2 regions of the Rossellomorea sp. H136 genome follow, and region 1 is predicted to be linked to the other one. Evidence: a T-box and tRNA genes for the amino acid it is inferred to sense, from the RefSeq annotation. Region 1 holds a T-box; the other holds one or more tRNA genes.

What was found. The T-box of region 1 lies ahead of tyrS (tyrosine--tRNA ligase). A T-box ahead of a tRNA ligase gene usually reads a tRNA of that ligase, here a tRNA-Tyr.
Region 2: it has a tRNA-Tyr gene. The T-box ahead of tyrS (tyrosine--tRNA ligase) is inferred to sense a tRNA for this amino acid. The anticodon was not compared.

Annotation. Positions count from the first base shown of each region.
Region 1 is NZ_CM166371.1:2,295,185-2,301,258, reverse strand. Features, by position in the region: gene ACYH0O_RS11520 (GAF domain-containing protein) at 48-365, shown strand; gene ACYH0O_RS11515 (permease) at 992-1,852, opposite strand; gene ACYH0O_RS11510 (ArsR/SmtB family transcription factor) at 1,956-2,276, opposite strand; gene tyrS (tyrosine--tRNA ligase) at 2,430-3,674, opposite strand; T-box leader at 3,921-4,128, opposite strand; gene ACYH0O_RS11500 (O-methyltransferase) at 4,186-4,845, opposite strand; gene ACYH0O_RS11495 (ribonuclease J) at 5,011-6,074, shown strand, end outside.
Region 2 is NZ_CM166371.1:1,464,425-1,470,498, forward strand. Features, by position in the region: tRNA gene ACYH0O_RS07335 (tRNA-Asn) at 1-26, shown strand, start outside; tRNA gene ACYH0O_RS07340 (tRNA-Ser) at 33-124, shown strand; tRNA gene ACYH0O_RS07345 (tRNA-Glu) at 144-218, shown strand; tRNA gene ACYH0O_RS07350 (tRNA-Val) at 261-336, shown strand; tRNA gene ACYH0O_RS07355 (tRNA-Met) at 412-485, shown strand; tRNA gene ACYH0O_RS07360 (tRNA-Asp) at 565-641, shown strand; tRNA gene ACYH0O_RS07365 (tRNA-Phe) at 659-734, shown strand; tRNA gene ACYH0O_RS07370 (tRNA-Thr) at 753-828, shown strand; tRNA gene ACYH0O_RS07375 (tRNA-Tyr) at 848-931, shown strand; tRNA gene ACYH0O_RS07380 (tRNA-Trp) at 1,046-1,119, shown strand; tRNA gene ACYH0O_RS07385 (tRNA-His) at 1,131-1,206, shown strand; tRNA gene ACYH0O_RS07390 (tRNA-Gln) at 1,246-1,317, shown strand; tRNA gene ACYH0O_RS07395 (tRNA-Gly) at 1,322-1,396, shown strand; tRNA gene ACYH0O_RS07400 (tRNA-Cys) at 1,404-1,477, shown strand; tRNA gene ACYH0O_RS07405 (tRNA-Leu) at 1,486-1,569, shown strand; tRNA gene ACYH0O_RS07410 (tRNA-Gly) at 1,573-1,646, shown strand; gene ACYH0O_RS07415 (carbohydrate ABC transporter permease) at 2,335-3,276, shown strand; gene ACYH0O_RS07420 (carbohydrate ABC transporter permease) at 3,276-4,103, shown strand; gene ACYH0O_RS07425 (ABC transporter substrate-binding protein) at 4,186-5,463, shown strand; gene ACYH0O_RS07430 (sensor histidine kinase) at 5,606-6,074, shown strand, end outside.

The sequences.
Region 1 (6,074 bases):
ATACGGTCGACTCTTCGGTTTATGTAACAAGACGAGGCGATGATGCCATGACTGTTTTAAGTTCTTATAACGAAAAAGAAGAAATCATTCCAGAGGGTTACTCTGTTAAATATGGAGATACATATTGTAGGTTGATTATAATGAATGAAAACAATGAGATGCATAAGATAAACGTTGCAGAGGATACCATCATCAAAGAATTGGAAGTTACTTCTCAATTAGGTGTGAAAGGTTTTCTTGGGGTTACACTAAGAGATTTACAAGGGGATGTATTTGGAACATTATGTGTCATGGATAAAGAAGAGAAGAATTTCTGTCAGTCGGATATTGAATACCTTCAATCTATGGCAGATATTCTGTCATAGATCGTGGATTTGGATCAAACCAAAATTAATATGAATTACTAGAGTGTTCCGATTATCCCGATTACAGAAGGAATAGCTTGTCTTAGTATTCAAGGAGTCCTCGATTAAATACGTTCAGAAAAAATAATTAATAAAGTTCTCGGATATGGCTCCAGTCATGATACGGTGTACTTTATTATTGACCTATCCGGTCTGCTCATTTTAGATGGAGTTTTCCCAACGGTATTTATCAACTTAGTAAAATCACTGAAGATCATGGGTATTGAGTCGATTCTTACAGGAATTACACCTGATATTGCGAATCACGAAAAGGAAAACGGACAATTATCTCAACTACCTATTGTTAAAGTTCGCAATTTAGAATCTGCGTTGAAGTATATTGGCTTTAATTTATCCGAAACGCCGACTCATTGATTTGAAAGAAGATAGTCGCAAACTCTCTTTACTTAAATTTACCTCAAAAGAAGATGAAGCCCTACGTAAAATAACGAGGACTTCATTTTTCATTTTTAACAACATTTTTATTTACATTTTCATCTTTTACTTCAACCACTTTCACTTTGCAGCAATCCTCCTGAACTTTCTGACCAATCAAACTTTTTAACCAATTCACTTTTTTCACCTCCTTATATAAAGTAAAATAAGAACCCCGACATAGTAGACATGATGAGGACAGAGCCAATAAATGCGAGTACAAGCTTCTTTTTAAAAATGCTTTGCAGTAAAGTCACTTCCGGAAGGCTTGCTCCTGCTGATGCAATCATTAGAGCCATTACTGGTGCCAGTGCCATTCCTTTAGCAATAAGAATTTGAGAGATCGGGATCATTGTAGATAGACGGATGTATAAAGGAATCCCGATAATCGCAGCTATCGGCACCATCCACCAATTCTCTCCTCCTAAATAGGTTGTAATCCATTCTGTTGGAACAGAACCATGAATAACCGAACCAATCCCTGCCCCGATAATAAGAAAAGGATACACGTTTTTCATGAGAGAGTGTGTTTCTCTTATAGCCCTCTTAATATTGAATCCATTCTCAGGGGGTGAGAAATTTTCTACCATGACATTCTTTAGTTGTGTTTCAAATCCAAATGCACTCAACGTAAATCCAATGATAATAGAAAAAGAAGTGGTTAAAATTGTATATGCAATAGCTACTTTCCAACCCAGTAAGTACGTCATTAAGGAAAGAATCGTTAAATCCAGTACAGGTGAGGCGAAAAGGAAAACCATCACAATCGGAAAACGGACTTTATTTCGCAATAGATTTACAACAATAGGGATGGTTGAACAGGAACAAAAAGGTGTGACGAATGCAAAACCTACAGCAACCAGAGCACTAAATAGTGGATGGCTCCTATCCATCAGCTCCTCCATCTTTTTATAAGGAATAAAGCCTTGAAGTAAATGAATCACAAAGGATATTCCAACAAATAGTGCCGTTAGTTCAAGGGCAATACTGATAAAATCTTTTAATATAGTCAATTTGACTGCCTCCTTTATGTTAAATCAATTTTTCTTGATTAATCATCGAAAATTATACATCAAATTATTTTGATTAATTAATCATAAGATGTCACTATGCAAATTATTCACGCCTAAACATGCAACAAAGTTGTTCGGATAACAAGTGATTCAATTCAGTGTGATTTAATGTATAGTAACTCCACGTGCCTCGAATTTCTTTCAAGATCAACTCAGCGTCCATTAAAATTTTCAGATGGTAGGAAAGTTTAGATTGGGGTAAGTCTAATTTATCCGATAAGTCACATACGCACACTTCTCCCATTTCAGTAATTTGGTGCAGGATAAATAACCTTTTTTGATCTGCAAGTGCCTTGAATTTTTTTTCGTATTTACTGAAGGTTGAATCCAGTGATATATCTTTAAACGGAATTTGTTTATTCATGCTATCTGCTCCTTTTAAATCAAATTTATTTGATATACCCTTACTATATGCAAGGTTTTCCATTAAGTCAACTGATAAATCAAAAATATTTGATTTATTATAATAAATAAAAAAACCATCTATTCATGCTGATTAGACGACTTTCTTACGGAGTTACATAATTCTCAGCTTTTTATACTTCCTCTTCCCTACCTGCACAATCAGTCCATCTTCAATCTCTACTTCTAATTGCATATCCAGAACCTTTTCTGAATTGATTCTGATTCCTCCATTTTGAATCATCCGCCGCGCTTCACTCTTTGAAGCTTGCATATTTAACTCAACAAGTAAGTCGATAATGGACACTCTACTTTCACCTGTCCACTGTATCTCTGGAATGTCATCAGGCATGGCGCCTTTTTGGAATACTTTCTTAAAATTGTTCTCGGCTTGCCCGGCTGCTTCTTCTCCGTGGTACATGGTCACGATGGTTTTTCCTAAACGTATTTTGGCGTCTCTAGGATGGAGAGTCCTTTCGATTAATTCCTTCTCTATTTTCGATTTCTCATCTAAAGATAAGTCCGTTATCAAATTGAAGTATTTAATGATCAATTCATCCGGAATCGACATCGTCTTCCCAAACATTTGGTTAGGATCTTCATCAATTCCAATGTAATTTTGTTTTGATTTTGACATTTTATCTACGCCATCAAGGCCTTCAAGTAAAGGAAGTAATATGACCACTTGTTTCTCCTGGTTGTAATGCTCCTGAAGATGTCTTCCCATCAACACATTGAACTGCTGATCCGTCCCGCCAAGCTCCACATCACTTTCTAATGCGACGGAATCGTATCCTTGCATTAACGGGTAGAAAAACTCATGAAGCGAGACTGGCTTCCCTGTTGACAACCGATTAGAAAAATCGTTTCTTTCAATTAATCGAGCAACTGTGATCTTCGATGATAAATGAATCACATCTTCAAGATTCAACGATGACAGCCATTTGGAATTGTAATGAAGCTCCACCTTCTCTTTGTCGAGGACTTTCCCAAATTGCTCAAAGTAAGTTTGGGCATTTCTCTTCACCTCTTCATCTGTCAGCTGCTTCCTTGCCACAGACTTACCAGACGGATCACCAATTTTACCAGTGTAATCCCCAATAATGAGCTGAATGATATGACCGTTTTCTTGGAACTGCCTTAATTTGTTCAGAACAACCGTATGACCCAGGTGAACATCGGGAGCGGTCGGGTCTAGACCAAGCTTGATTTTCAATGGTGCTCCTGTTGCTATTGACTTGACGAGTTTTTGCCTTAATTCTGCTTCTGGGATGATTTCATGAACCCCATTTTTGTATACGGTTAACTGCCTTTCCACTTCTGCCTGTTGTTCTTGTGAAAGTGATTCCCACATGATCATTCCTCCTTGATTGATATGTCAGGTTGGTCGTCATCTTTGAAATCATCTAATTTCGCTGATAAATCCTGGATTTCGCTGATATATTTAAAATTCCGCTGATATATTCTGGATTTCGCTGATATAATTTGATTGCGGACGAAGCATTTGTGATTTCGCCGTTATAATTCGAAATTCGCCGTTAAAACGAAAATTTAGCCGTTATCTACTCTCTCAACTAAAAATCACACCAAAAAACCACGCCCCTAAAAAAGGGACGTGGTTAACGCGGTACCACCCTCATTGAAGATTTCTCTTCCACTTCATTCGATTAACGGACCGGCCGTTCTCTGCTACTAAGGTTCACAGAGAATGTTTAAGGAGGTAATTCGCGCTTATCTTTGTACTGATTCCCACCAGCCATCAGCTCTCTTCAACAGGGAGATAAGTCACTACTCGTTCCTATCATGACATTTAGGATTATGAATTTTCATTTATTTTACATAAGAATCCAGTAAAATACAATAATAATTTTTTATCCCTTCACAATACCCATTACAAACCCATCGTAACCTTTAGACCCGACGGTTTGAACAACCGTTGAATCAATACGGGGCTCTTTAGACAACATATCAATAAAATAGCGAACACCTTGAACGCTTTCATCTCCGCTGGTCTCATCGATTACTCTTCCACCTCGTACCACATTATCTGTAATGATGACAGCTCCAGGTTGAGAAAGCTCGAGTGCCCATTTTAAATAATTTGCATTGTTTTGTTTGTCTGCATCAATGAAAATAAAGTCAAACTTACCCTCAATAGTCGGCAGCGTATCCAATGCAGCACCTACCTTAACTTCCACCTTTTGATCCATTCCAGCATTTTGAATGTTTTTTGCGGCTACTTTTGCATGTTTTTCACTATATTCCAAGGTTACAAGATGGCCGTCCTCGGGCAATGCACGGGCAAGCCAGATCGTACTATAGCCTCCAAGGGTCCCGATTTCCAATATACGTTTAGCTCCTTTAAGCTGTGCAAGCAATGAGAGAAACTTCCCCTGATTCGGGGATACATCGATTGAAGGAAGTTCTGCTTCACTATTTGCTTTCAATACAGAATCCATAAGTGGATCTGATACTTGAAGTTTACTCGTGAAATATTGATCTACTTCTGTCCATGCATTTGTTGATGTCATCATCATCACTCCTTAGTATGTATCATTCATAAACAATAGTAGCATAATTTCCCATATAAATAATTATTTCATGTAACTTTTTATCTCTCAAAACAAAATCTAACTTAATGAAATCATCCTATTCGGGCATAATAACCAAAACAATTTCTTTTGGAGGGTTCATTCTTGCATACCAATGAACAGGCATTATCCATTTTCGCACTTGGCGGAATCAACGAAATCGGAAAAAATATGTATGTCATTCAACATCGTGATGATATTGTCATCATTGATTGTGGAGGTAAGTTTCCTGATGAAAGTCTTTTAGGAATCGACTTAATCATTCCTGATGTTACTTTTTTGGAAAAAAACAAGGATAAAATACGGGGGTTAATTGTCACTCATGGCCACGAGGATCACATAGGGGGCATTCCCTATCTTCTAAAAAAAATTAACATGCCCATTTATGCTACACATTTCACTTTAGGATTAATCGAACTAAAAGTAGAAGAGCACAGGCTTATAAGAGAGACAAAACTTGTAACCATCGACTCAAATTCCAACCTGAATTTCGGAACGATCGATGTTTCATTCTTCAAGGTAAGTCACAGCATTCCGGATTGTTTAGGTATCGTATTTCATACGCCGGAAGGAAATGTCGTACATACTGGAGACTTTAAATTCGACTTAACCCCTGCCAATCATCAATACTCAGACATTCATAAAATGGCCAGGATCGGTGATGAAGGGGTATTGGTCTTACTTTCTGAAAGCACGAATGCGGAACGGGGCGGCTTGACCCCTTCTGAACAAATGGTGGGGAATCATATGGATGAAGCGTTCTTGAAAGCCACTGGAAAGATCTTTGTCTCAACCTTTGCTTCCAATGTCAACCGGGTACAACAGGTAGTCGATGCTTCCATCAAGACAAACAGGAGGCTGGCATTATTAGGAAGGAGCATGATCAATGTGGTTTCAGTTGCCATTGAACGGGGTTATTTAACCGTGCCTGACGGGATGCTGATTGATGCTCGTGAAATCGATGCATTACCTCCCGAAAAGGTAGCGATTTTATGTACGGGTAGTCAAGGGGAACCCAGGGCTGCACTAGGTCGCCTTTCGACAGGAAGCTTCCGTGACGTATACGTTTATCCAGGTGACACTGTCATTCTGGCTGCTTCACCTATACCAGGAAACGAAAAGGACGTATCACGAATTCTGGATAATTTATTTCAACTTGGTGCCCACGT
Region 2 (6,074 bases), 830 kb from region 1:
AAGTTCGAATCTTGCCTGCGGAGCCATCATATGGAGAGCTGTCCGAGTGGCCGAAGGAGCACGATTGGAAATCGTGTAGGCGGTTAATGCTGTCTCAAGGGTTCAAATCCCTTGCTCTCCGCCATAACTTTTCTTCTTATTAAGGCCCATTGGTCAAGCGGTTAAGACACCGCCCTTTCACGGCGGTAACACGGGTTCGAATCCCGTATGGGTCACCAACACTTTTTATTCGAAAGTGAAAACAATACAATTAATATATTGGAGGATTAGCTCAGCTGGGAGAGCATCTGCCTTACAAGCAGAGGGTCGGCGGTTCGATCCCGTCATCCTCCACCATGTTTTTTTACGAAGCTTAAGCGGAGTGAAATAATCTTCCTTAAATTATAAGTTTAACTTAACAAGTTATATCGTCGCGGGGTGGAGCAGTTCGGTAGCTCGTCGGGCTCATAACCCGAAGGTCGCAGGTTCAAATCCTGTCCCCGCAATACCATTTTTGACTTAGGATAGCATTATCCTTGGTGAGTCACGCATGGATAGTTATTTTGACTGTCGTCAAAAAACTTTGGTCCGGTAGTTCAGTTGGTTAGAATGCCTGCCTGTCACGCAGGAGGTCGCGGGTTCGAGTCCCGTCCGGACCGCCATTTTTATTTTACATAGTGGCTCAGTAGCTCAGTTGGTAGAGCAATGGACTGAAAATCCATGTGTCGGCGGTTCGATTCCGTCCTGAGCCACCATTTATCACTATTCTTGATGCCGGTGTAGCTCAACTGGTAGAGCAACTGACTTGTAATCAGTAGGTTGGGGGTTCAAGTCCTCTTGCCGGCACCACCCGAGTGATTTAATATGTGGAGGGGTAGCGAAGTGGCTAAACGCGGCGGACTGTAAATCCGCTCCTTCGGGTTCGGCAGTTCGAATCTGCCCCCCTCCACCAAGATTTTTTGCGGAACCTCATCGAAATAAAATAATCTTCCTTAAACTTTGCAGCGAAGCATTATGCATCAAAGCGAATAGCATGAGGAATCACTGGAAATCAATTATATTTCATAGGGGTATAGTTTAAAGGTAGAACGAAGGTCTCCAAAACCTTTGGTGTGGGTTCGATTCCTACTACCCCTGCCAATTAAATCATGGCGATTGTGGCGAAGTGGTTAACGCACCTGATTGTGGTTCAGGCATTCGTGGGTTCGATTCCCATCAGTCGCCCCATAAAAGTCACATTTTCATTTCCGTGACATATACTATCAGTGGGCTATAGCCAAGCGGTAAGGCATCGCACTTTGACTGCGACATGCGTTGGTTCGAATCCAGCTAGCCCAGTAGTGCGGAAGTAGTTCAGTGGTAGAACACCACCTTGCCAAGGTGGGGGTCGCGGGTTCGAATCCCGTCTTCCGCTCCAATATTAAGGCGGCATAGCCAAGTGGTAAGGCATGGGTCTGCAAAACCCTGATCACCGGTTCAAATCCGGTTGCCGCCTCCAAATGTAATGCCGGTGTGGCGGAATTGGCAGACGCGCACGACTCAAAATCGTGTTCCTCTGGAGTGCCGGTTCGATCCCGGCCACCGGTACCATTCGCGGGTGTAGTTTAGTGGTAAAACCTCAGCCTTCCAAGCTGATGATGAGGGTTCGATTCCCTTCACCCGCTCCAACTTACATACGATAGACTTTCTCATTAGAGGAAGTCTTTTTTTATTGTTTGAAACTGAAAATTTGGAGGTATATGGGGAAGAATATTAAAAAAGAATAGGTTTTGGTGTGGAGCAGTGAGTAACAGCTTTATTTTAGATTAGTAAGGTGTGGTTTGAAAGTTTATAAATATTATAGATATAAGTAGTAGCATTTTGTACAGGAATTGAGTCAAAACATGACTATTTTAAAGTGAAAATGGTTAATTTGACAAAAGAAGCAAATTTCTAATGATGGAAGTGCTAGATTATAGGCTTTTGATAATTTATTATCGAGTTTGGTAGATATATTATCGACTTTACTACATTTATTATCACCATTCCGATTTTATTTTAAATTCACCACATTTATTTTCAAATACACGATTTTATTTTCAAATCCCATCATTCCATCATTCATTCCAACCAGTTCTCACCACTCTAATCCCACCCACTTATCGAATCGTCCCAAGGGTTCCCGCACCAAGATCACCACACCACAATCGATCACGACACACGAACCCCATCCACTTCATTTACCCACACCACAACCAATCCAAAACCATCTAGTCAAAATTTTGCACCTTCTTTGTCAATTGAGTTCCCCTTTTTAAGAAAGCGCTGCCATTATAATGTAAGAAAGCGATTACATAATTAGGGGTGGTGATACGGGTGGAACCAAAGATTCAGACTGGACCAGTAAGCCCAGACGTGCAAATGAAAGCAGTGTCGAAGAAGAAGTTTAAGTATAAGAGCTTGCTGACGTATGCTGCCTTTGTTGGACCGGCACTTTTATTTTTCTTAGTGATTCAGATTCTTCCGTTCTTGATGGGTGTGTATTATTCGTTTACTTCATGGAATGGTGTCAGCTCGGTTGTTGAGTGGGTTGGGTTTGAGAATTATATTAAGATCTTTACGGATGATAAGACGTTCTTTAATTCCTTTATGTTTACGACGAAGTTTATGTTTGCGGCTGTGTTTATTAGTAACTTAATAGGTTTTGGATTTGCGTTACTGTTAAATGCGGCATTGAAAACCCGTAATATTTTACGGACAGTGTTTTTTATTCCGAACGTGATCGGTGGATTGCTACTCGGGTTCATCTGGCAGTTCATTTTTGTTAAAGGGTTTGCATCACTCGGGAATATGACGGATATAGGATTCTTTAAAATGCCTTGGCTTGGTGATGAGACGACGGCATTCTGGGGAATTGTCATCGTGTTTGCGTGGCAGATCAGTGGTTATATGATGGTCATCTATGTTGCGGCATTGCAAGGGGTGGATAATTCACTTTTGGAAGCAGCGAGGATAGATGGAGCATCAAACTGGACGTTGTTGACGAAGATTATCATTCCGTTGATTCTACCGGCATTCACGATTTGTTTCTTCTTGACGATTTCAATGGCCTTTAAGATATTCGATTTGAACATCTCGTTAACAGGTGGGGGACCTTTCAATTCTACACAATCTGTTGCGATCAATATTTACCAAGAGGCGTTCCAAAACAACCGTTACGGCCTGGGAACAGCGAAATCGATACTGTTCTTTGTGGTAGTGGCAGTGTTTACGACTATTCAGGTGATGGTGACGAAGAAGAAGGAGGTTCAGGCGTAATGGGCAATCGCTATACGAAAAGAACGTTTGTATTAGAGATTATCGGTATTGTCATAGGGCTCATTTTTCTTATTCCTTTCTACTTCGTACTCATCAACTCAGTGAAGCCATTTGCAGCGATTTTGATCGATGCGGCGGCGTGGCCAAAGGAATTTGTTTTCTCTAACTATGCGAAAGTGTGGGAGATCATCAACTTCCCCCGTGCATTCTGGAACTCCTTGGTCATCACTGTTTTCAGCAACATTGGATTAGTGATTATCAGCTCCATGGCTGCGTGGAAAATGGTACGAACGCCAGGGAAGTTCAGCAAAATCTTATTTGTCATCTTTGTGTCAGCCATGGTCATTCCGTTCCAGACGGTGATGATTCCTCTTATGAAAGTTGGAGGAACTCTTGGGCTTACGAATAGTATTCCAGGTTTGATCATCATGTACTTCGGATTTGGGGTCCCACTTTCTCTGTTCTTATATCATGGATTTGTAAAAACCGTTCCGATTGAGATTGAAGAATCCGCGATGATTGATGGCTGCAGTCAGTTTGGTGTGTTCTGGAGAATTGTATTCCCATTACTTAAGCCAATAACAGTGACCGTGATCATTCTGAACACCTTATGGATTTGGAATGACTATCTGCTTCCCCTTCTTGTATTACAGGATGCGGAACTGCGTACGATTCCACTCGCAGCAAGCTCGTTCTTCGCTCAGTATACGAAGCAATGGGATATGGGTCTTGCAGCATTGGTGCTAGGCATTACACCGATCATCATTTTCTTCTTATTTTTACAGAAGCATATCATCAAGGGAATTGCTTCAGGGTCAATTAAGTAGATATAAAGTTTCTGTAGAGATGGTCTATCATTGATACAGAAATTTATATAAAATAATTTATATCAGGGAGGTCAATCCATTTATGAAACGTATACTTTTACTTTGTATGTCTTTGGTTTTAGTATTTGGAATTATTGCCGGATGTTCTTCTAAAGACACTACAAGCAAATCAGGTGGAGAGTCTGGATCAGGTGATGATGTAGTAACCCTTAATTTCTTCCAGTTCAAGGTTGAAATTGCCGATCAGCTTCAAGAAATGATTAATGAGTTCGAAGCTGAGCATCCAAACATTAAGATTAAGCTTGAAACAGTTGGTGGAGGTGCCGATTACGGTGCAGCTTTGAAAGCGAAATTTGCTTCTGGTGAAGAACCGGACATTTTCAACAACGGTGGTTTTAAAGAATTAGAGCTTTGGAAAGAGAAGTTAGCGGATCTTTCTGGTGAGCCATGGGTTGAACATGTTCTTCCGATCGGGAAAGTTCCGATGACAGATGAAGACGGCAAGCTTTATGGTATGCCGGTTAACCTTGAAGGCTACGGCTTTGTATATAATAAAGATTTATTTGAAGAAGCGGGGATAACGGAGCCGCCTGCAACGATTGATGAGTTAAAAGACGCTGCGAAGAAGCTGGAAGCGAAGAAAATCACACCTTTCTCAGCGGGTTACGGCGAGTGGTGGGTAATTGGTCAACATTTACTTAACATTCCGTTTGCTCAACAGGAAGATCCGGATGCGTTCATCGCCGGACTTTATGATGGTTCTGAGAAAATTGTAGGAAACGAAAAGTTCAAGCAATTTAAAGAAGTTTTAGATGCTGAGCTTAAGTATGCAAATGATAATCCGTTAACGACGGATTACAATACACAAGTAACGCTATTTGCCTCTGGTGAAACGGCGATGCTGCAACAAGGGAACTGGACTGAGAACATGATCACAGAGATCAATCCTGAAATCAACATGGGCTTCCTTCCGATTTCTATCAGCAATGATGATAGTGCTGATCGCCTTCCTGTAGGTGTACCGAATAACTGGGTATTAAACAAGAACTCCCAGCATCTTGAAGAAGCGAAAACATTCTTGGAGTGGATGGTTTCATCTGAAACTGGTAAGCGTTATATCACGGAAGAATTTGCATTCATCCCGGCATTCGATAACATCGAGCCAAATGGTCTTGGGGACTTAGGTCAGTCTATCCTTGACTACTCTAAAGAAGAGAAGACGATTCCTTGGACTTGGTTCAAATGGCCGGATGGAGCGAATAAGGAATTCGCCGCAACGATCCAGGAATATGCCGCAGGTAAAATTGATTATGATACTGTACTTGAGCGATTCCAGCAAACATGGGATAACTTGAAGTAAATCGATTAATAGAAAGCATGTCTACTTAGGGCATGCTTTCTATTTTATAAGTTTAATAGGAATATTTCGAAAAAACACTTCCAAGAGCGGGGAAAAACACTTTATACTAGTGTATAAGTGAGACCTGGGAGGTCCGTCCCTCATGTTAAAGACCAGCATTCGGAATAAGTTGATTGTGTTGTTGATGATTACGACGATTGTGCCGTTTGGAAGTTCGATTATTATTACATATTTGTATACGAAGGATTCCATAGAGGAGCAGGTGGTGGAGGAGAGCAGCAATCTTCTTTATCAGGGAAAGGTGAATCTGGAGAGCTATATTAATGAGCTCAACGGGTTAACTCTATCACTCTATAATAATCCTGATTTTATCAACTTCATGAGATCACCCAGTCAAGAGAATAATTACTTGACGATCGGCATTGTAAAGAATGTTGTGCAAACGATTCTCTACACGGGTGATACAATTAACGGGGTACGTATTTCCTTCGCAGATGGTGACCGCGTCATCTCTGCAACAAAGCGCTCTACAGTTGTTTTTTCCAATAAGGTAAGGGATTCACAATGGGAGTCCTTCAGAAATGCAGAGCGCAGCCCTTATAACATGTATA